One region of the Rhodococcus sp. 4CII genome, then DNA from elsewhere that is predicted to be linked to it. Evidence: riboswitches for the same ligand, from Rfam matches in the RefSeq annotation. Region 1 holds a riboswitch; the other holds the start of a gene.
What was found. Region 1 has a riboswitch for S-adenosylmethionine ahead of H0B43_RS14800 (aminotransferase class V-fold PLP-dependent enzyme). Riboswitches for the same ligand answer to the same signal wherever they lie in the genome.
Positions count from the first base shown of each region.

Region 2: another riboswitch for S-adenosylmethionine. It lies ahead of H0B43_RS05570 (bifunctional o-acetylhomoserine/o-acetylserine sulfhydrylase); the one in region 1 lies ahead of H0B43_RS14800 (aminotransferase class V-fold PLP-dependent enzyme).

Region 1 covers NZ_JACCFE010000002.1:3,039,120-3,044,942, reverse strand. The annotation lists gene H0B43_RS14815 (TetR/AcrR family transcriptional regulator) at 1-153, opposite strand, end outside; gene H0B43_RS14810 (cytosine permease) at 182-1,663, opposite strand; gene H0B43_RS14805 (MlaD family protein) at 1,960-3,207, shown strand; SAM riboswitch class IV at 3,288-3,402, shown strand; gene H0B43_RS14800 (aminotransferase class V-fold PLP-dependent enzyme) at 3,454-4,749, shown strand; gene H0B43_RS43140 (putative leader peptide) at 4,754-4,846, shown strand; gene H0B43_RS14795 (hypothetical protein) at 4,896-5,522, shown strand; gene H0B43_RS14790 (flavin reductase family protein) at 5,528-5,823, opposite strand, start outside.
Region 2 covers NZ_JACCFE010000002.1:983,428-989,250, forward strand. The annotation lists gene H0B43_RS05555 (exodeoxyribonuclease III) at 1-254, opposite strand, end outside; gene H0B43_RS05560 (MFS transporter) at 290-1,516, opposite strand; gene H0B43_RS05565 (NADP-dependent isocitrate dehydrogenase) at 1,676-2,899, opposite strand; SAM riboswitch class IV at 3,174-3,294, shown strand; gene H0B43_RS05570 (bifunctional o-acetylhomoserine/o-acetylserine sulfhydrylase) at 3,407-4,690, shown strand; gene H0B43_RS05575 (homoserine O-acetyltransferase) at 4,687-5,811, shown strand.

The DNA.
Region 1 (5,823 bases):
GAGGAGGCCGATGCGATCCTTGAAGTGGTAGTACAGCAGGCCCGGCGACACGCCCGCGACTTCCGCGACATCGTTGACGCGAAGCCCGCGGATGCCTCGTTGGGCGATGGCCGTTGCGCTGGCCTTCAGAATCGCATCGCGTCGCTCGCTCATCGGGAAATCTCCTTCGGTTCGTGCCGTCTCAGGGTGTCGGCGCCTCGACCGGGGCCACGCGTTCGGGCCACAGTCGCAGCGCGACGAGGTAGCCGGCCACGGCGAGGGCCGACGATCCGACAAGACTGACATCGACACCGTGCGCGATGTCGGCAAGGGGCCCGGAGTACAGCGACGTGTCGACGGCGAGAACGCCGAACAGGGATCCGGCCGCCCAGGGGATGACGGCGCGCAGGTTCCATCCGCCGGTGAACCAGTACCGCCCACCCTTGCGTCCGAGGTTGAAGACCTGGAGGTCGACGGGGTCGTACCGTCCTCGCCTCGCCACCAGGAACCCGGCGACGTTGATCGCCACCCAGGGGGCGGCGAAACCGTTGAGCACCAACGTCATCGCGGTGATGGAATCGACGGCGTCGACGACGAAGACGCCGATGTAGAGCAGTGCGACGGCGAGCGCCGACGTGATCAGGGTGGTGTGGACGCGCCGCAACCGGGGGATCAGCGCTTCCAGGTCGAGCCCGCTGGCGTAGACGTTGAGGACGCCCTGCCCGAGGCCGCCCGCGAGGGCGACGAGGACGATCGGCAGCACGTACCAGCCGGGCGCCTCCGCGACCAGGTCGGCGACGTAGGAGTCGCTGAGCGTGGTGAACGTCGAGGCGGTGAACGACCCGAACGCCGCGGTGAGGAACAGTCCGAAGAAGATGCCGGCCATGGTGGCCGCGACGATGGAACGGTCGGTGAACCGGACGCGGGAGATCCGCCTGCTGTAGTCGCCCAAGGTGGGGGCGTACGACAGCGGGCCGCCGACGGCCAGCACCACGGCCAGGATCCAGGTGGGCCAGAATCCGCCGAGCAGATAGTCACCGCCCCCGTCCGCGCCGTGGAAGTGCCCACCGAAAGCGAACACGCCGAGGAGAAGGAGCGCGGCGACGACGGGCAGCACGAACTTCTGGAGCGCGACCACCGTGCCGTGGCCGAACAGCGCCACGGCGACGATTTCGGCGGCGATGATGCCGTAACCGAGCGCGAGCATGCCGTTGTCGATCGGTGTGCCGAACAGGCGGTGCGCGGCGGCGATCAGTGCGTCACCCGAGGTCCACACGGCGATCGCCGCATAGGCGAGGGCGAACAGCAGGGTGAGGCCGGAGCCGATCATCCGCCCGCTGACTCCGAAGTGCGCGCCGCTGGACACGGTGTTGTTCGTGCCGGTGCGCGGACCCAGGAGCGACAGCGGCGCGATGAGGAGGGTGCCGAGCCCGATGCCGACCGCGCTGGCCGCGACCGCGCTGCCGAAACCGAGTCCGAATGTGATGGGCAGCCAGCCGAACACGATCACCGAGAACGCCAGATTGCCGCCGAAGAACACGGCGAGCATGTTGAGCGGTCGCGAATCGCGCTCCGATTCGGGGATGTACTCCACCCCGATCGTCTCGACGTGTCCGAAGCGGTCCTCCGGTGGGGAGGGGGCGGTGTCGTCGAGGGGCGTCGTCGGGTCGAGGTTCGTGGACACTGCGGACCTCACTTTCGGTGGCGGAGGTGACCGTCATCACGTCCTGTTGGGTACCGAAGATATTCCAAACTGAAAATTCAGTCAAGACCGGTGAGTGACGTGCGACACCGGCGCCGGTGCGGAGTTTGCGCAGCTGACGAGTTCGGACTAGATATATGTGTGACCGTTAGTCTCATGTATGTCTCTGTCATCGGAGTGCCTGTGTCTGCCGCCAACGTCAACCGTCGTTCCGCGAGCCGGTCCCGACTCGCCGCAGCCGGGAGGGCGCTCGGTTCATGTGGCATGGACGGTGGACGGTGAGGTCGCCGCTCGTCCGGTGGCAGCTGATCGGGTTCGTTCTCGTGGCCCTCGCGGGCCTCGTCTACGTCGGTGCCAACTACGTGCGCCTCGACAATCTCCTCGGCTTCGGTGAATACACCGTGAACCTGGAGTTGGAAACGTCGGGCGGAATCTTCACCAATGCCGAAGTCACCTACCGCGGCGTGCCGGTGGGGCGCGTCGGGGAGATGTCCCTGACCGCGGACGGCGTCGTCGTCGAACTGAAGATCGACAAGAGCGCCCCCGACATCCCCGCGTCAGCGAAAGCCGTTGTGGCGAACAGATCCGCGATCGGCGAGCAGTACGTCGACCTCCAGCCGGACACGGACCGCGGGCCGTTCCTGGCGAACGGATCCCGCATCGCCGCGGTCGATACCTCGACACCCGTGCCCGTCGAAGAATTGCTGGCGGGCACACAGGGATTGACCGAGTCCGTGCCGATCGACGCGCTCCATACCGTCGTGACGGAACTCGGCGCGGCATTCGGCGGCAGAGGGGACGACCTTCGGTCGCTCGCGGACTCGCTGTCCGGGATGTCGGAATCCGGCATCGAATCACTCGACCGGACAGTTGCTTTGGTGCGCGACAGCCGGACTGTTCTGGAGACGCAGTCCGAACAGTCCTCGGCGATCGAGGATTTCAGTGCAGATCTGGACTCGCTTGCGGATCGCTTGCGGATCAGCGACCCCGACGTCCGGCGGCTGATCGACAACGCAAACCCAGCGAGCGAGCAACTGGGGCAACTGGTCTCGGACGTCGGCCCCGGCCTCACGACGTACCGTGCCAACCTCTCGGTGACGGCGAAGACGATCTCGGCGCAGGCCACGGCCCTGCAGACGCTGTTCGTCTATCTGCCGGGGGTGGCGGCGGCGTCGTCGACCATCGCGCCCGACGACGGGACCGTCCACCTCGGTCTGGTGGCCGAGACCGGCAACCCCCCGTCGTGCACCGTCGGCTACGAGGGCACTCGGGCGATCCTCGCCGACATGAAGCGGCAGGACCCGAACTTCGACGACACGGAGCAGGACTTCCCGCAGAACACCGCCGCGTCCTGTGCGGCCCCGCAGGGCAGCCTCACCGGCGTCCGCAGCGCGAACCGGATCGTGTTCGGCGACCCTGCCACCGTTCAGCCGTGGGACTCGAAACCGAAGAAGGACCCGAACAGGCTGGACCTCAACCCGATTGCGAATCAGCTGGCGCCGCTCCTCGGGGTGACGCCTCGCTGACGCGAGTTCGCCTCCCCGACTCCGGGTCCTCTCGACGTTCGGGTTGACATCTGCGCGCCGATCCTGCAATCTTCGAAACAGGTCACGAGTACCAGCGTCAAGCCCCGGCTAGCTGGTCGGCAACCCTCCACCGCGGCGGGGTGCTCCGGGTGACGACCAGGCTGTGGTTCACACCGGACCCGGCAAGCGCGGACTCCGAGAGGGCACCGACCCTGCGACGAGTCCCTGACTACGAGGGATGTCGTGATGACTGCTGTATTGACCGCCGACGTGTGTGTAGCCCCGCTGGCCCAAGTTTCGGGCTCCGACCTGCGGGTTCCGCTGGTGCAGGGCGGCGACTGCGCCTACGTCAACTTCGACTACGCGGCGAGCGCGCCTGCCCTGGCGCAGGTCACCGACCGGATCGCGGCGCTGCTGCCCACCTATTCGAGCGTGCACCGCGGCGCCGGCTACGCGTCGCGGATCTCGACCGAATGCTACGAGAAGGCCCGCGACTCCGTTGCCCGGTTCGTCGGTGCGGACGACGACCAGGTGGTGGTGTTCACCCGGAACACGACCGACTCGCTGAATCTGCTCGCCGGATGCGTTCCCGGCAGCACCGTGGTTCTCGACATCGAGCACCATGCGAATCTGTTGCCGTGGAAGGGCTCTCGCATCGTGAGGGCTGCGGACACTCTGGCGGAGACCGTCCGGCTGCTCGTCGCGGAACTGTGCTCGAAGCCCACCGCCCTGCTCGCGGTGACGGGTGCCTCCAACGTCACCGGTGAAGTGCTGCCGATCGCGGCCCTCGCCGAGGTCGCGCATCGTTGCGGTGCACGGATTCTCGTCGACGCCGCGCAACTCGCACCGCACCGCCGCATCGACCTCGCGGAGTGCGGTGTCGACTACCTCGCGTTCTCCGGGCACAAGCTGTACGCCCCGTTCGGCGCGGGTGTGCTGGTGGGCCGCCGGGACTGGCTCGACGCCGCCGATCCCTACCTCGCAGGCGGCGGAGCGGTGCGCAACGTGACCGTCGAATCCACCCAGTGGGCACCCGCTCCTGCCCGGCACGAGGCCGGCACGCCCAACGTGCTCGGTGCCGCGGCCCTCGCCGCCGCGTGCGACGCGCTGTCCGCGCTGGACTTCGGCGCCGTGGCCGAACACGAGGCCGCGCTCACCGCCCGGCTCCACGACGGACTCGGCTGCGTCGACGGTCTGGAGTTCCTGCGGCTGTGGTCGGACGCCCCCGACACGGTCGGAATCGTGACGTTCACGATCGACGGCTTCGAGCCGGGGGAAATCGCCGCCTACCTGTCCGCCGAGCACGGCATCGGGGTACGCGACGGCCGCTTCTGCGCGCATCCGCTGCTGAGACGCCTCGGGCGGCCCGACGGTGCCGTCCGGGTGAGTGTCGGGCTCGGCAGTTGCTCCGCAGACGTGGATCGACTGGTCCAGGCCGTGCGCACCCTGGTCGCCGGCCGTCGGAACTGGGACTACGCCAAGGAGAGCGGACAGTGGAATCCGGTGCCGGAGACTCGCTTTTCGCGGGACGCGCTAGTATGAGCCCATGGCATCGCAGGCTGGGAGCACAATGATTGCTCACTGGTGCCGTCGGCATGTAGATCTCTGCCGAACCGCCTCGGGTATGTGTTCGAGCTGACCGTTCTGCCGGCTCCGTTTCATTCACACGTCATTCCCGAGGAACCCCAATGTCTCGAGACAATGCCTTCGTTTCCCGTCCCCTTCGCGTCGCCGTCGAACTGACCGGATCGGGTCACCACCCGGCGGCCGAGGGCGCCGCGGGCACACGGCCCATCAACGGTGCCGACTACTGGGTGGACCTGACCGCCGATTCGACGGATCAGCTCGACCTCACGTCGTTCCCGCCGAACGTCGTCCGGATCCGGGCGTCCGATCTGCGCGAGGCGCAGCAACAACGCGCACGGATCCGCGCCGAACTCGTCGCGGACGGCCGGAACCCCGACGGCGTCACCGTGCTGGTGGACCTCGAGGTGCTCATCGCCACCGAAGCCCGTGCGGCGCGCAAGGAACTCGCTCTCCTCGACAGTGCGCTGGAGACCCCGCGCGAACCTGTGTCGCTGCAGTACGTCGGAACTCCGGTGGGTCTGGCCGGGCTCATCGCCGACATCCAGGCGGCCGGCGTCGCCGACGGTGTGACGCTGCTGCCGCTGTCGCTGCCCAGGGTTCTGGAACAGCTCGTCGACGGCACGCTTCCGTGGCTGGAGGAACGTGGCCTCGTCACCTCCGCCGACGCCGTCGACGAAGCGCTGCGTCGCTTCGACCTGCCCAGCCGCGAGCGGGTACTTGCTTCCTGATCCGGTCAGTTGCCGTTGTTCGTCGAACCCAACGGCGTGGGCCGGTAGTACCGGCCCTCGTGGTAGAGCAGGGGAGCGGACGCGGAATCGTCGTCGGCCTCGGCGTGGACCCGGGTGACGAGGCCGATCACGAGCGTGTGGTCGCCGACGGGAAGCAACTGGTCCACGACGACCCGCAACCAGCTGGGAGTCCCGTGGAGGACCGGTTCGCCGGTGCCGAGCCGCGCCCACAGCGACTCGTCGCTGAACCGCTGGTCGGCGCTGCGCGAGAACCGCTGAGCCAGGTGCTGCTGGTGCTCCC
Region 2 (5,823 bases), 2.1 Mb from region 1:
ACCCGGAACGCGTCGGCCGGCCTGCGGGACAGGATCGCGACGCCGTTGCGTCCCTTCGACGACGGTTCCGCGGACACCAGACTCCATCCGCCCTCCAGGGCGGGCGCGAGCGTCTCCGCCAGTTGCTCGTCCGACGCCCGTGTCTCCTGCAGACACACGACGTCGGCCTCCGTGCGCTCGATCCATTCGGTGAGCCCCTTGCGGGCGGCGGCGCGAACGCCGTTGACATTGACGGTGGTGATGATGTGTGGCACGGCAAGCACCGTAGCGGACGCGTACGACAGCGCGGCTACCCAGACGAACGGGCGCTGCGGCGTTCCATCGCGACCGCCACGGTGAGAACCACGAGACCCGCGACGGCGAGCAGCGCACCCACTGCGGCGGGCGCGGTGTAGCCGTAGCCGGCCGCGATCACGACGCCACCGATCCACGCCCCGAACGCGTTCGCGATGTTGAGGGCGGCGTGGTTGAGCGAGGCGGCGAGCGTCTGCGCGTCGGCGGCGACGTCCATCAGCCGGGTCTGCAGTCCGGGCACCATCGACGCTCCCGCCGCACCGACGAAGAACACCAGCAGCAGCGCCGTGTACGGGTTGTGGGAGGCGATCACGAAGATCCCGAGCAGCACCCCGAGCGCCGTCATCGAGACGAACAGGCCGGGAATCAGCGCCCTGTCGGCGAGCTTGCCGCCGATCAGATTGCCCGCGACCATGCCCAGCCCGTAGATCATCAAGGCCAGCGGCACGAGCGACCGCGACAGTCCGGCGACGTCGGTGAGCGTGGTGCTGATGTACGTGTAGACGGCGAACATGCCACCGAACCCGACCATGCCGATGATCAATGTCATCCACACCTGAGGACGGCGCAGGGCACCGAGTTCGGTGAGGGGATTCGTCATCCGCATGGCGGCGAGCGCGGGCACCCACGACGAGATCGCGGCCAGGGTCACCACACCGATCACCGCGACGAGGGCGAAGGCGCTGCGCCAGCCGAGCGTCTGGCCCAGCCACGACGCGATGGGCACGCCGACGACGTTGGCCACCGACAGTCCCATCATGACGAGCGCGACCGCCCTGGCCCGCTGGCCTCGGTCCGCGAGGTGCGCCGCCACGAGGGCCGCGACACCGAAATAGGCGCCGTGCGGGAGGCCCGCCACGAACCGTGCTGCCATCAGCACCCCGTAGTTCGGTGCGAACACGGTTGCGGCGTTGCCGATCGTGAACGCCGCCATCAACGCGATCAGCAGCGTCTTGCGGGGCACCCGCGCGGTCAGGGCCGCGATGAGCGGCGCACCGACGACCACTCCCAGCGCGTACGCCGAGATGACGTGCCCGGCGATCGGCTCGGTGATCCCCAGGCTCGACGCCATCTCGGGCAACAGGCCCATCGCCACGAACTCGGTGGTTCCGATCCCGAATCCGCCGAGCGCCAGCGCGATCATGGCGAGCGTGCGGACGGACGGATGCTGGGCGACGACACCGACGGGACCGGACGGACGGGCAGGCGCGGAAGTAGTCACGAAGAACAGTCAACGACGGCATCCCGGGTTCTCTTCCCGCTTCCGCCGTGGGGTGAGCACACTCACTTCGTCGGCGCGCCTCCCCCGACTTCCCGCAGACGACGAACGGGACACCCCGACGTGGGGAGCGTCCCGTTCCGTACTGCCGTCGTGCGGTGCCTACTGCTCGGCGATCGCCTTCTGGAGGTTGATGTCCAGCGTGCCGAGGAACTCCTCCGTGGTGAGGTAGCCCTGGTCGCCGCCGACCAGCATCGCGAGGTCTTTGGTCATCTGGCCGCCCTCGACGGTCTTGATGACCACGTCTTCGAGCTCCTGCGCGAAGCCGATGACGTCGGGGGTGTTGTCCAGCTTGCCGCGGTGCTCGAGTCCACGGGTCCACGCGAAGATCGACGCGATCGGGTTGGTGGACGTCGGCTTGCCCTGCTGGTGCTGACGGTAGTGACGCGTCACGGTGCCGTGCGCAGCCTCGGCCTCACACGTCTTTCCGTCCGGGGTCAGCAGCACGGAGGTCATGAGACCCAGCGAACCGAAGCCCTGCGCGACGGTGTCGGACTGGACGTCACCGTCGTAGTTCTTGCAGGCCCAGACGTAGCCGCCCTCCCACTTGAGCGCCGACGCGACCATGTCGTCGATGAGGCGGTGCTCGTAGGTGAGACCCGCCGCGTCGAACTCCGGCTTGAACTCGGTCTCGTAGACGTGCTGGAAGATGTCCTTGAACGCACCGTCGTACGCCTTGAGGATGGTGTTCTTCGTCGACAAATACACCGGGTAGTTCTGCTGCAGGCCGTAGTTGAGCGAGGCGCGCGCGAAGTCCTCGATGGACTTGGTGAAGTTGTACTGACCCTGGACGACGCCGCCGCCGTCGGGAAAGTTCACCAGTTCGTGCTCGATCGGCTCGCTGCCGTCCTCGGGCGTGTAGGTGATCATCACCTTGCCGGGGCCGGGGACCTTGAAGTCGGTGGCGCGGTACTGGTCACCGAAGGCGTGACGACCGATGATGATCGGCTTGGTCCAGCCCGGAACCAGTCGCGGAACGTTGGAGATGATGATCGGCGCGCGGAAGATCGTGCCACCGAGGATGTTGCGGATCGTGCCGTTGGGCGACCGCCACATCTTCTTGAGGCCGAACTCCTCGACGCGTGCCTCGTCCGGGGTGATGGTCGCGCACTTGACGCCGACGCCGTGCTTCTTGATGGCGTTGGCGGCGTCGACGGTCACCTGGTCGTCGGTCTCGTCCCGGTGCTCGATGCCGAGATCGTAGTACTCGAGGTTCACATCCAGGTAAGGATGGATCAGCTTGTCTTTGATGAACTGCCAGATAATGCGTGTCATTTCGTCGCCGTCGAGTTCGACGACGGTGCCCTCAACCTTGATCTTGGACATGGGTGCTTCGCGTCCTCCTAGGAAGATTCCCTGGTTACACGGTTGCGGGCGCACTTCGTGAGTGGGTCCGCGAACGGTTCGCTTATCAAACGTAGACGGTCACAGCGGCCCCTGGGAGACCGCGCTTTAACAAGACAAGCGTACTGCTATACGCCGGGCTCGCAACACACGGGGTGCGGGAACCCGCCCCTACTGGCGGGTAACTTTTGCCTGCTAGTGGCCCTGATCGGTGCCGATTCCGGCCGTTCCACCGCAGCCGCTAAGATTCACCACAGGTCATGAGTGCCAGCAACGAGCCCCGGCTAGCTGGCCGGCAACCCTCCACCGCGGTGGGGTGCCCCGGGTGATGACCTGGTTCCCTGATTCATACAACAGTCGGGTGACAAGCGCGGGTCCGACATCGGAGGTTCATGATGTGTTGTTGTCGTAGATAGACCCCAGACAGCCCTGCGCGCGAACGAACAGCTCGTCGTCCGCGCCTCGTCAGACCACTGGAGTAGACAGCACATGACCGAGAACTGGTCGTTCGAGACCAAGCAGATCCACGCCGGGCAGACGTCCGACGCGACCACCAAGGCGCGGGCGCTGCCGATCTACCAGACCACCTCGTACACGTTCGACAGCACCGATCACGCTGCCGCGCTGTTCGGTCTGGCCGAACCGGGCAACATCTACACCCGCATCATGAACCCCACCCAGGACGCGGTCGAACAGCGCATCGCCGCCCTCGAAGGCGGCGTTGCCGCGCTTCTCCTCGCGTCGGGTCAGGCCGCCGAGACGTTCGCGATCCTGAACCTCGCCGAGGCCGGCGACCACATCGTCTCCAGCCCGCGGCTCTACGGCGGCACCTACAACCTGTTCCACTACTCGCTGCCCAAGCTCGGCATCGAGGTCTCGTTCGTCGAAGACCCCGACGACCTCGAGCAGTGGCGCGCCGCCGTCCGCCCCAACACGAAAGCGTTCTACGGCGAGACCATCTCCAATCCGCGCAACGACGTCCTCGACCTGCCCGGCATCTCCGGGATCGCGCATCAGCACGGCATCCCGCTGATCGTCGACAACACGGTGGCGACCCCCTACCTGATCCGCCCCCTCGAGCACGGCGCGGACATCGTGGTGCACTCCGCCACCAAGTACCTCGGCGGGCACGGCACGGCGATCGCCGGGGTCATCGTCGACGGCGGCACGTTCGACTGGACGCAGGGCCGCCACAGCAACTTCACCACGCCCGACCCGAGCTACCACGGTGTCGTCTTTGCCGAACTCGGACCGCCGGCGTTCGCCCTCAAGGCACGGGTGCAGTTGCTGCGCGACCTCGGCTCGGCGGTCTCCCCGTTCAACGCGTTCCTCATCGCGCAGGGTCTCGAGACCCTCAGCCTGCGGATGGAACGCCACGTGTCGAACGCGACCGCCGTCGCCGAGTACCTCGACGCCCGGCCGGAGGTCGTGTCCGTCGGATACGCCGGGCTCGCGTCCTCGCCCTGGCACGACCGGGCGAAGCAGATCGCCCCGAGGGGCGCGGGCGCCATCGTGACGTTCGAGCTCGCCGGTGGCATCGACGCGGGCAAGAAGTTCGTCAACGCGCTCACCCTGCACAGCCACGTCGCGAACATCGGCGACGTCCGGTCGCTGGTGATCCACCCCGCGTCCACCACGCACTCCCAGCTGACCCCCGAGGAGCAGGCCGCGAGCGGTGTCACTCCCGGACTGGTCCGACTGGCTGTCGGCATCGAAGGGATCGACGACATCATCGCCGATATCGAGACCGGACTTACGGCGGCGGCATCTTGACAGTGAGCGCAGTACAGAACCTGCCCGCGGCGGACGGACGTCTCGGCACCCTGGACATCGGCCCCCTCGAACTGGAAAGCGGAGAGGTCCTCCCCTCGGTGACACTCGCCGTGCAGCGGTGGGGTGAGCTGTCCCCGAACCGGGACAACGTGGTGCTCGTCGAGCACGCCCTCACCGGCGACTCCCACGTCACCGGACCCGTCACCGACGAGCACCCCTCCCCCGGCTGGTGGACGGGAATGGTCGGGCCCGGTGCGCCGATCGACACCGACGAGTGGTGTGTCGTCGCCACCAACGTCCTGGGTGGCTGCCGCGGCACCACCGGTCCCGGTTCGATCGCCGAGGACGGTCGCCCGTGGGGCAGCCGCTTCCCGGAGATCTCCATCCGCGACCAGATCGCCGCCGAGAAGAAGTTCACCGACCTGCTGGGCATCGAGAAGCTGGCGTCCGTCGTCGGTGGTTCGATGGGCGGAATGCGCGCACTCGAGTGGGCCGTGACCTACCCGGACCGGATCGCGTCCGCGCTCGTCCTCGCCGTCGGTGCCCGCGCGACCGCCGACCAGATCGGCACGCAGACCACCCAGATCGAGGCCATCACCAGCGACCCCGACTGGCAGGGCGGCGACTACCACGGCACCGGCCGGATCCCGCGCACCGGATTGCGCATCGCCCGGCGGATCGCGCACCTCACGTATCGCAGCGAGAGCGAACTCGACTCCCGGTTCGCGAACTCTCCGCAGGACGACGAAGACCCGTGGCGCGGCGGACGGTACGCCGTCGAGAGCTACCTCCAGCACCAGGCGGACAAGCTGGTCGGCCGGTTCGATCCGGGCACCTATGTATTGCTGTCGGAGGCCATGAACCGCCACGACGTGGGCCGCGGTCGCGGTGGTATCGCAGCCGCGCTGAGCACGATCACCGCCCCCGTGATCGTCGGCGGAGTCGACTCCGACCGCCTCTACCCGATCCGCCTGCAGGAGGATCTGGCCGACGACATCCCCACGTGCGACGGCCTGCGGGTACTCAACTCGCGGGACGGCCACGACGGGTTCCTCACCGAGGCCGCCGCGGTCGCGAAGCTCCTGTCCGAAACGATGCAGCTGGCACGCGCCGGACGCTGACCCCGGAGCGGG